Regions from separate parts of the Kribbella sp. NPDC048837 genome, predicted to be linked through region 2. Evidence: predicted binding sites of a transcription regulator. Region 2 holds the regulator's gene; each other region holds the start of a gene.
What was found. Region 2 encodes HrcA, which represses chaperone genes, less so after heat shock. Its sites were predicted from a motif close to TTGGCACTCGNNNNNNNCGAGTGCCAA; they were not measured.
Positions count from the first base shown of each region.

Region 1: the regulator HrcA is predicted to act here: its motif matches at 1,990-2,016, upstream of groES (co-chaperone GroES).
Region 3: the regulator HrcA is predicted to act here: its motif matches at 1,439-1,465, upstream of groL (chaperonin GroEL).

Region 1 is NZ_JBVJHF010000004.1:427,783-431,053, forward strand. It holds gene groL (chaperonin GroEL) at 1-1,401, opposite strand, end outside; gene groES (co-chaperone GroES) at 1,562-1,858, opposite strand; gene ACZ6O0_RS22160 (peptidoglycan-binding domain-containing protein) at 2,157-2,759, shown strand; gene ACZ6O0_RS22165 (class I SAM-dependent methyltransferase) at 2,769-3,271, shown strand, end outside.
Region 2 is NZ_JBVJHF010000016.1:70,272-73,542, reverse strand. It holds gene dnaJ (molecular chaperone DnaJ) at 1-711, opposite strand, end outside; gene hrcA (heat-inducible transcriptional repressor HrcA) at 782-1,804, opposite strand; gene ACZ6O0_RS42695 (Gfo/Idh/MocA family protein) at 1,911-3,014, opposite strand; gene ACZ6O0_RS42690 (ThuA domain-containing protein) at 2,999-3,271, opposite strand, start outside.
Region 3 is NZ_JBVJHF010000004.1:381,169-384,439, reverse strand. It holds gene ACZ6O0_RS21930 (PASTA domain-containing protein) at 1-477, shown strand, start outside; gene ACZ6O0_RS21925 (MmcQ/YjbR family DNA-binding protein) at 508-837, shown strand; gene ACZ6O0_RS21920 (GNAT family N-acetyltransferase) at 851-1,414, opposite strand; gene groL (chaperonin GroEL) at 1,649-3,271, shown strand, end outside.

The DNA of each region.
Region 1 (3,271 bases), on a different contig from region 2:
GACCTTCGCCGTCACGACGTAGCCCTCGTAACCGCCGTTCTCGGCGATCCAGCGCAGCGGCTCGACGATGGACTTGCGGACGATCCGGACCCCGGCGAGCTCGTCACCCTCCAGGTCCAGGCCGTTGTCCAGCACGGTGGCCGCGTGCACGAGAGCGGAGCCGCCACCGGCGACGATGCCCTCCTCGATCGCGGCCCGGGTCGCGGACACCGCGTCCTCGATCCGGTGCTTCTTCTCCTTCAGCTCGACCTCGGTGGCCGCGCCGACCTTGATGACGCAGACGCCGCCGGCCAGCTTGGCCAGCCGCTCCTGCAGCTTCTCGCGGTCCCAGTCGGAGTCGGTGCGCTCGATCTCGGCCTTGATCTGGTTCACCCGGCCGTCGATGTCGTCGGACTTGCCGGCGCCCTCGACCACGGTGGTGTTGTCCTTGGAGACCACGATCCGGCGGGCCGAACCGAGCACCTCGAGCCCGACCTGGTCCAGCTTGAGGCCGACCTCGGGGGCGACGACCTGCGCGCCGGTCAGCACGGCCAGGTCCTCCAGCATCGCCTTGCGGCGGTCACCGAAGCCCGGCGCCTTGACGGCCACGGAGGTGAAGTTGCCGCGGATCTTGTTCACCACGAGGGTGGACAGGGCCTCGGCCTCGACGTCCTCGGCGATGATCAGCAGCGCCTTGCCGGACTGCACGACCTTCTCCAGCAGCGGCAGCAGGTCCGCGATCGCGGAGATCTTGCCCTGGTGGATCAGGATGTACGGGTCCTCCAGCACCGCTTCGCCGGCCTCGGCGTCGGTGATGAAGTACGGCGAGATGTAGCCCTTGTCGAACTGCATACCCTCGGTGAACTCGAGCTCGGTCCCGAAGGTGTTCGACTCCTCGACGGTGATCACACCGTCCTTGCCGACCTTGTCGAACGCGTCCGCGATCAGGGTGCCGATCTCGGCGTCCCGGGCGGAGATGGTGGCGACGTGGGCCATGTCGCCCTTGTCGTCCACCGGCCGCGCGGTCTCGACCAGCCGCGCCGACACGGCCTCGACGGCCGCCTCGATACCGCGCTTCAGGCCCATCGGGTTGACCCCGGCCGCGACGGCCCGCAGGCCCTCGTGCACCAGCGCCTGCGCCAGCACCGTCGCGGTGGTGGTGCCGTCACCGGCGATGTCGTTGGTCTTGGTGGCGACCTCCTTGGCGAGCTGCGCACCAAGGTTCTCGAACGGGTCGTCCAGCTCGACCTCACGGGCGACGGTGACACCGTCGTTGGTGATGGTCGGGGCGCCCCACTTCTTGTCCAGGACGACGTAACGGCCCTTCGGCCCCAGCGTCACCTTCACCGTGTTCGCGAGCTTGTCGACGCCGCGCTCCAGCGCGCGCCGAGCGTTCTCGTCGAACTCGAGGATCTTCGGCATGAAAAATCCAGTCCCTCTCTGATTTCGCTCTTTCGTAACAGCAGGTACCGAGCGCTGTGTCCAACTCCCCCGCCCCACCACCCCGGTCGGGCGCCAGACCGACTCCGCCCCGGCGCCGGGAGGCACCAGGGCGGTGTCGGTCAGGAACAGCGAGCGGTCGTCACTTGCTGACGACTGCGAGGATGTCGCGGGCGCCCAGGATCAGGTAGTCCTGGCCGTCGTACTTGACCTCGGTGCCGCCGTACTTGGAGTAGATGACCTTGTCACCGACGGCGACGTCCAGCGGGACGCGGTTGCCGTTGTCGTCGATCCGGCCCGGGCCGACGGCGAGGATCTCGCCCTCCTGGGGCTTCTCCTTGGCGGTGTCCGGGATCACCAGGCCGGACTTCGTGGTCTGCTCGGCTTCGAGCGGCGCGACGAGGACGCGGTCCTCGAGCGGCTTGATCGTGACCGACACTTGCTGACCTCCACGGTCGATTTGCTTGTCTGCAGTTCAGGGTGGTCGCGCTCCCCTGCCGTCGCGGGGGTCAGAGGCCGGACCGCTGGCACCCTCGGGTGGAGAGTGCCAACACCGAATCTAGGCCGCGATTAGCACTCGGTCAACTCGAGTGCCAGGCCCTTCTCAGCGTGAGACATCAAGTCGCCGGCTGAGCTGTGATCGACCGGGCACGGAAAGTGCCTGAAACGCTGGGCCGAACAGGGGTCGGCGTGCGACCGTACTTCTCAGAACGGTGCGCCGCCCCCGAGGAGAGGCCATGGCCATCAGCTTCCCGTCGCTGCCCAAGCTGTCCGGGCGCACCGTCGCGGTTCTGGCCGCGGTCGGCGCCCTCGCCGTCGGCGTCGTCGCGGCCGGCGCTTCGAAGGACCAGCCCACGAGTGCCCAAGCTCCCGCGGCAGGACCGGCGCCACAGGCCGGCACGGACCAGGGCGGGGATGCCGCCCGCACCTCCGCGGACGCCGAGACCAAGGCGGCGGCCGCCCTCCCGCAGTGCCGTTCGGCCCGGCTCGTACCGGTGAACCGCAGCTGGGGCATCCCGATGCCCTCGATCTACGGCAGCACCAGCACGACCTGCAACCTCATGTACGGCGACGACCCGCACCGCGGCTCCACCCGGTACGGCGACCCCGACACCGCCATCCGGGTCCTCCAGCGCAACCTCAACTTCTGCTACGGGTCCAAGCTCGCCGTCGACGGCATCTACGGCAGCAACACGCGTGCGGTGGTCAAGGCGGTCCAGCGCAAGCACAAGCTCGTGGCCGACGGCATCTACGGCCCGCAGACCCGCTCCGCCATGAACTGGCGCCTCTACTCCTCCGCCACCAACAGCTGGAGCAAGGGCTGCTCGAGCCCCCTCTAGAGTTGCCGGGTGACAGTCACGGCTTTGCTGGACGGCCCCGGGGCTGAGGTACTGGCCGCCGCCTGCGCGGACTACCACCCCGGCGGCGAGCTGCAGCTCGTGGAGAAGCTCCGGCGACAGCACGACGCAACCCTCGTGACTGCCGCTGTCACTCAAGCCTCACTGCGCCATCGAGCCGTCGCCAAGTTCGGTGCGGACGCTCCGCGGATGTACTTCACCCCGGACGGCCTCGAGCAGGCCACCCGGACCACAGTCGGCTCACACCGAGCCGCACGCATCGCATCCGCCGTTCCGAGGGCCAGTGTGGTCGACCTGGGCTGTGGCATCGGAGGTGACCTGATCAGCGCGGCCCGGGCCGGACTCCGAGTCACTGGCGTCGAACGTGATCCGGAGACGGCGGCCACGGCCCGCGCCAACCTGGCCGCGCTCGAGCTGCCCGGTGAGGTCTTGGTGGGCGACGCCGAGTCCACCGACCTCACGCCGTACGACGTGGTGTTCGCCGACCCGGCGCG
Region 2 (3,271 bases):
GCCCTGACCGGACAGCTGCACCCGGGTGCCGGTGTCGACGCCGCCGGGGATCTTCACGGTGACGGTACGGCGGGACCGGACGCGGCCGTCGCCGGCGCACTCGACGCACGGGTTCGGGATGGTGGTGCCGTAGCCGCGGCAGTTCGGACACGGGCGCATGGTCCGGACCTCACCGAGGAACGACCGCTGCGTGTGGGTGACCTCGCCCCGCCCGTGACAGATCTCGCAGGTGACCGGCTCGGACCCGGCCGCAGCGCCGGAACCGGAACAGGTCGGGCACAGTACGGCGGTGTCGACCTTGAGCTCCCGGGTCGTCCCGAAGGCGGCCTCGGCCAGGTCGATCCGCAGCGGGATCAGCGCGTCCTGGCCACGCCGGGTCCGCGGCCGCGGCCCGCGGGTGGCCCCGCCGGTCTGGCCGAAGAAGGCGTCCATGATGTCGGTGAACGTGAAGGCCTGGCCGAAGCCGGCACCGCCGGCGCCCGCTCCGGCACCGGTCGCGAACGGGTCGCCGCCGAGATCGTGCATCTGCCGCTTCTGCGGGTCGCTCAGTACCTGGAAGGCGCGCCCGATCTCCTGGAACTTGTGGTGCGCGTCCTCGGAGTCGTTCACGTCCGGGTGGTACTGGCGCGCCAGCTTGCGGTACGCCTTCTTGATCTCGTCCGGTGTCGCGTCACGGCTGACGCCCAGGACGGCGTAGTAATCGGTGCTCATACTCCAGACCAGGGGTTGGGGGAAGTGGGCGTGCCGCGCAGTAGGCGGGGGACCATCAGACACGCCCTCATTAGGTGTCTGCCAGGATCTGGCTGACGTAGCGCGCGACGGCGCGGACCGCGCCCATCGTGCTGGGGTAGTCCATGTGGGTCGGGCCGACGATGCCGAGCGTGGCCAGCGCCTCCGACTTGGACCCGTAGCCGGTCGCGACCACCGACGTGGTGGCCAGCTCCTCGAACGGGTTCTCGTGGCCGATGCGGACGGTCAGAGTCTGTGGGTTGGTCGCCTCGCCGAGCAGCTTGAGCAGGATGACGTGCTCCTCGAGCGCCTCCAGCACCGGCTTCACGTTGCGCTCGAAGTCGTCGCCGTACCGGGTCAGGTTGGCCGCGCCGCCGACCGCGATCCGCTGCTCGCCGACCTCGTCGGTGAACGCCTCCAGCAGCGTCGTCACGATCGCCGCCACCAGGTTGCGGTCGCTCGGGGCGAACGTCTCGGTGACCTGGGCGAGCGACGTGGTCGCGTCGGTCAGCCGCTGACCGGCGAGCACCGTGTTCAGCCGGGACCGCAGGTCGGCGATCAGCTGCTCGTCGACGTCGTGCGGCGGCTCGACGATCCGCTGCTCGACCCGGCCGGTGCTGGTGATCAGCACCAGCAGCAGCCGGCGCGGGGTCATCGTGACGACCTCGATGTGCCGGACGCTGGACCGGTTGAGCGACGGATACTGCACGATCGCGACCTGACGGGTGATCTGCGCGAGCAGCCGGACGGTACGGCGGACGACGTCGTCCAGATCGACCGCGCCGGCCAGGAAGGACGTGATCGCCTTCTTCTCCGCCGGGGACAGCGTCTTGACCGTGCTCAGCTTGTCCACGAACAGCCGGTAGCCGGCGTCGGTCGGGATCCGGCCGGCGCTGGTGTGCGGCTGGGTGATGTACCCCTCCTCCTCCAGCGCGGCCATGTCGTTGCGCACGGTCGCCGGCGACACCCCGAGGTTGTGGCGATCCACGAGTGTCTTGGAGCCGACCGGCTCGTGGGTCGCCACGTAGTCCTCGACGATGGCGCGGAGAACATCCAGCTTGCGTTCGTCCAGCACGCGCACCACCCTCTCTCAGCGTCGACCCTTGGCACTCCGGCGTTCAGAGTGCCAGTCTACCGAGCCGTAGTAGCTCGCACCGACGCGTGACGGCGTGGGGCGGGTCTCAGGCTGATTCGGGCGACGCCCCCAACGGTACGGCGGACGGGCGCTCGACCGTGCTCGCCACGTCCACAGGCTGGTCCTGAGCGGCCGCTTCCAGCAGCGACTCGAGGACGTCGAGCACGTGGTAGGCGAGTGCGCCGTCGGCCCGGTGCGGCTCGCCGTTGCGCAGTGCCCGAGCCATGTCCGCGACCCCGACACCCCGGCCGGCTCCGGCGTACCCACCGGCGACCGGAACCTCGGTCCAGTCACGGTTCGTAGCCGTGGCGATCTCGACCGTGCCGTCGAACCCGTTCGGGTCCGGAACCGACACACTGCCCTCGGTCCCGTGCACCTCGATCCTCGGCAGCCGTGCGGCCCAGGTGTCGAAGGACATGAACACAGTGGTCAACGCACCCGACTCGTGCTCGAGTACGCCGGTCACGTGCGTCGGCACCTGCACCGGGAACGTCGTACCCGCCCGCGGACCGGTGTGGATCTTGCGCTCCTGCTTGGACTGCCCAGCACGCGCAGTGACTCGTCGCACCGGACCCAGCAGGGTCACCAGGCTGGTGACGTAGTACGGACCCATGTCGAGGACCGGACCGCCACCGGGCTGGTAGTAGAACTCCGGAGCCGGGTGCCACAGCTCGTGCCCTGGCGTGAAGAAGGACGCCGTCGCAGCATGCGGTACGCCGATGTCGCCGCGGTCGATCACCGCCCGAGCGGTCTGGGTGCCCGTGCCGAGCACAGTGTCCGGAGCACATCCGACCCGGAGGTTGTTGGCGGCGGCGTACTTGAGCAGCGGCTCCGCCTCGGCGCGGTCGACGGCCAGCGGCTTCTCGCCGTACACGTGCTTGCCGGCTGCCATCGCGGCCTGGTGCACCGGCGCGTGCGCGGCGGGGATGGTCAGGTTGAGCACGATGTCCACGTCATCCGCGGCGTACAGCTCGTCCGGGGAGAGTGCACGGATGCCCGGGTTCTTCTCGGCGATCGCCTGGGCGCGGCTGACGTCGAGGTCAGCGACCGCGACCACGTCGACGCCGGGGAGCTTCGCCAGGTGGTCGAGGTACGTGCCGGAGATGACTCCGGTGCCGACGATGCCGATACCGGTCACTTGCTCGCCCACAGCAGCCCCCGCTCGATGATCGTGCGTACGTCGGCGTTCTCGAGGTCGTCCAGTTTGTGGCCGACGGTGCAGACGAAGACCCTGCCCTCGCCCCAGGTCCGGGTCCAGATGGCCGGCATCACGGCGCCCTCGATCCACGGGTAGTCCGGGTGCGACTGGAAGGTCGTCGTCGCGAGCACGGTGTTCGTCGGGTCGTAGTGGATGTAGTACTGCTCGGTGTGGACGTCGAAGTGCGAGATGCCCTCGACGATCGGGTG
Region 3 (3,271 bases), on a different contig from region 2:
CTGGGCCGCGGTGTACCGCGGATCTTCGACTTCCACGCCGACGAGACCCTCGAGATCGACGGCGTGCGGGCCGAGCGTCAGCGGACGACGTGCCCGGACGAGGGCAACCTCGGCCAGGTCGAGGGCATCCTCGGCCAGGTGACGATTTGCTCCGGCGCCGTGTTCATCCCGTCGCTGGACGTGTGGTTCTGGGCTCAGTCGTCGACGAACGCCGGGGAAGTCGATCGCATGCTCGACCGCATCGTGGTCGTGCCGGACCTGGTCGGCGTACCGGGGTACCGCGCGATCGACCTTGACGGGCGGCAACCCACCGCGGCGGACTACGCCCCCCTGCTCAAGCAGGCCGGGTTGAAGCCGGTGATCCGGACCAGGAAGTCGCCCGGCGACCCGACTGGAACGATCCTCACGGCCACACCGCCTCCCGGCACGATGCTGGCCCCCGGGGCGACCGTGACCGTCACCGTCGCCGGGCCCTGAACTGTCGGTGCGGCCGCATACCGTCGGGGGATGGACGTCGACGTGCTGCAGAAGGTCGTGTTGGGGCTGCCGGGCGTGGAGGAGCATGAGGGCTGGGCGGGGCAGCCGGTCTTCAAGGTGAAGAACAAGAGCTTCGCCTATATGTCGGAGGACGAGACCAGGCTGCAGCTGAAGGCGCTGCGCGAGGAGCAGGAGGCCCTGGTCGCCGAGGACCCGGAGGTGTACTCGCCGTCCTGGGCGGGCGGCCGGTTCGCCTGGGTCGCCGTGGACATCGTCGCGGCCGACGACCAGGAGCTCCGCGAGCTGGTCACCGAAGCGTGGCGCCTGACCGCCCCGAAGTACCTGATAGCCCAGCTCTAGTCATCGCCCAGCTCTAGTCGAGGACGAGCCGCACCAGGACCCACTGAGGGCTGGTGCGGCTGACCTCCTTGAACCCGGCGTCCAGAAACACGGACAGCGGACCGCGGTAGAGGTCGGCTGACGGAGTGCGTCCGGCGAGCGCCGTGTCGACAGCACACCCCTCAACGGCCGGAGCGCCGTACGTGCGCGCCAGGTCGATGGCTCCCGCGGCCAGCTCACCCGCAACCCCCTTGCGCCGCCGGCCGACCGGTACGACGAAGCACGTGATCACCCACGAGTCCGGGTGGTCGGTACGCCAGTTCGGCGACGCGACCACCCGTGGGTACGACGTACGCGGCCCTATCGCGCACCAGCCGACCGGCGTGGTCCCGTCGTACGCCAGAACACCGGGCGGACGCTTGCTCTCGCACACCTGGGCGCGCAGCGCGTCCCGGTTGCTCGCGGGGGTAGCGTCGGACCAGGCGCGGCCCCGGAGGCGGAAGTACTGGCACAGGCAGCGGGCCGGATCACCGCGTTCGCCCATGACCGCGGCCACGTCCGCCCAGGTGTCCGGGCCGGCCTCGCGCAGCGTCACCATGGGTTCACCGTAGCGGGGAGCTGGCTTGCACTCGCTTGGGGCGAGTGCTAATACTTGGTTAGCACTCCAAGGGTGAGAGTGATAAGACTCCCTGCCCGCGGGTGTGACAGAAGACGGCCTCGATGAGGTGCCGGAGACGTGGCGGGACGTGACCGTCGCGGCGCCGGCGCCGTCCGTCGCGGGCATCCCGGCCGGCTGAACCACAAAGACTCGACGCGGGAGGACTCGCGGAGAATGCCCAAGCTGATTTCTTTCAACGAAGAGGCGCGCCGTGGCCTCGAGCGGGGGATGAACACCCTCGCCGATGCCGTCAAGGTGACGCTTGGCCCGAAGGGCCGCAACGTCGTCCTGGAGAAGAAGTGGGGCGCCCCCACGATCACCAACGACGGTGTCTCCATCGCCAAGGAGATCGAGCTCGAGGACCCGTACGAGAAGATCGGGGCCGAGCTCGTCAAGGAAGTTGCCAAGAAGACCGACGACGTCGCGGGTGACGGCACCACCACCGCCACCGTGCTGGCCCAGGCTCTCGTCCGCGAGGGTCTGCGCAACGTCGCGGCCGGCGCCAACCCGATGAGCCTGAAGAAGGGCATCGAGAAGGCGACCGAGGCGGTCAGCGAGCAGCTGCTGGCGCTGGCCAAGCCGGTCGAGACCCGGGAGCAGATCGCTGCGACCGCCTCGATCTCGGCCGCCGACAACCAGGTCGGCCAGATCATCGCCGAGGCGATGGACAAGGTCGGCAAGGAAGGCGTCATCACCGTCGAGGAGAGCAACACCTTCGGCCTCGAGCTCGAGCTCACCGAGGGTATGCGCTTCGACAAGGGCTACATCTCGCCGTACTTCGTGACCGACACCGAGCGGATGGAAGCGGTCCTCGACGACCCGTACATCCTGATCGTCAACAGCAAGATCTCGAGCATCAAGGACCTGGTCCCGGTGCTGGAGAAGGTCATGCAGACCGGCAAGCCGCTGGCCATCATCGCCGAGGACATCGAGGGCGAGGCGCTGGCGACCCTGGTCGTCAACAAGATCAAGGGCACCTTCAAGGCCGTCGCCGTCAAGGCGCCGGGCTTCGGTGACCGCCGCAAGGCCATGCTGGTCGACATCGCCGTCCTCACCGGCGGCGAGGTGATCTCCGAGGAGGTCGGCCTCAAGCTCGACACCGTCGACCTGGAGCTGCTCGGCCAGGCCCGCAAGATCGTCGTCACCAAGGACGAGACGACCATCGTCGAGGGCGAGGGCGACGCGGACCAGATCTCCGGCCGGGTGAACCAGATCCGCGCCGAGATCGAGAAGTCGGACTCCGACTACGACCGCGAGAAGCTGCAGGAGCGGCTGGCCAAGCTGGCCGGTGGCGTTGCGGTGATCAAGGTCGGCGCGGCCACCGAGGTCGAGCTGAAGGAGCGCAAGCACCGCATCGAGGACGCCGTTCGCAACGCGAAGGCGGCCGTCGAGGAGGGCATCGTCGCCGGTGGTGGCGTGGCTCTGCTGCAGGCGAGCGTGCTGGCGTTCGAGAAGCTGGACCTCGAGGGTGACGAGGCCACGGGTGCCGCGATCGTGCGGTCCGCGGTCGAGGCGCCGTTGAAGCAGATCGCCGTGAACGCCGGCCTCGAGGGTGGCGTCGTGGTGGAGAAGGTTCGCAACCTCGAGCCGGGTCACGGTCTGAACGCCGCGACCGGTGAGTACGTCGACCTGATCGCCACCGGCATCATCGACCCGGCCAAGGTGACCCGCTCGGCGCTGCAGAACGCGGCGTCCATCGCGGCGCTGTTCCTCACCACCGAGGCCGTCATCGCCGACAAGCCGGAGAAGGCTTCGGCCGCTCCGGGTGGCGCGCCCGACATGGGCGGCATGGACTTC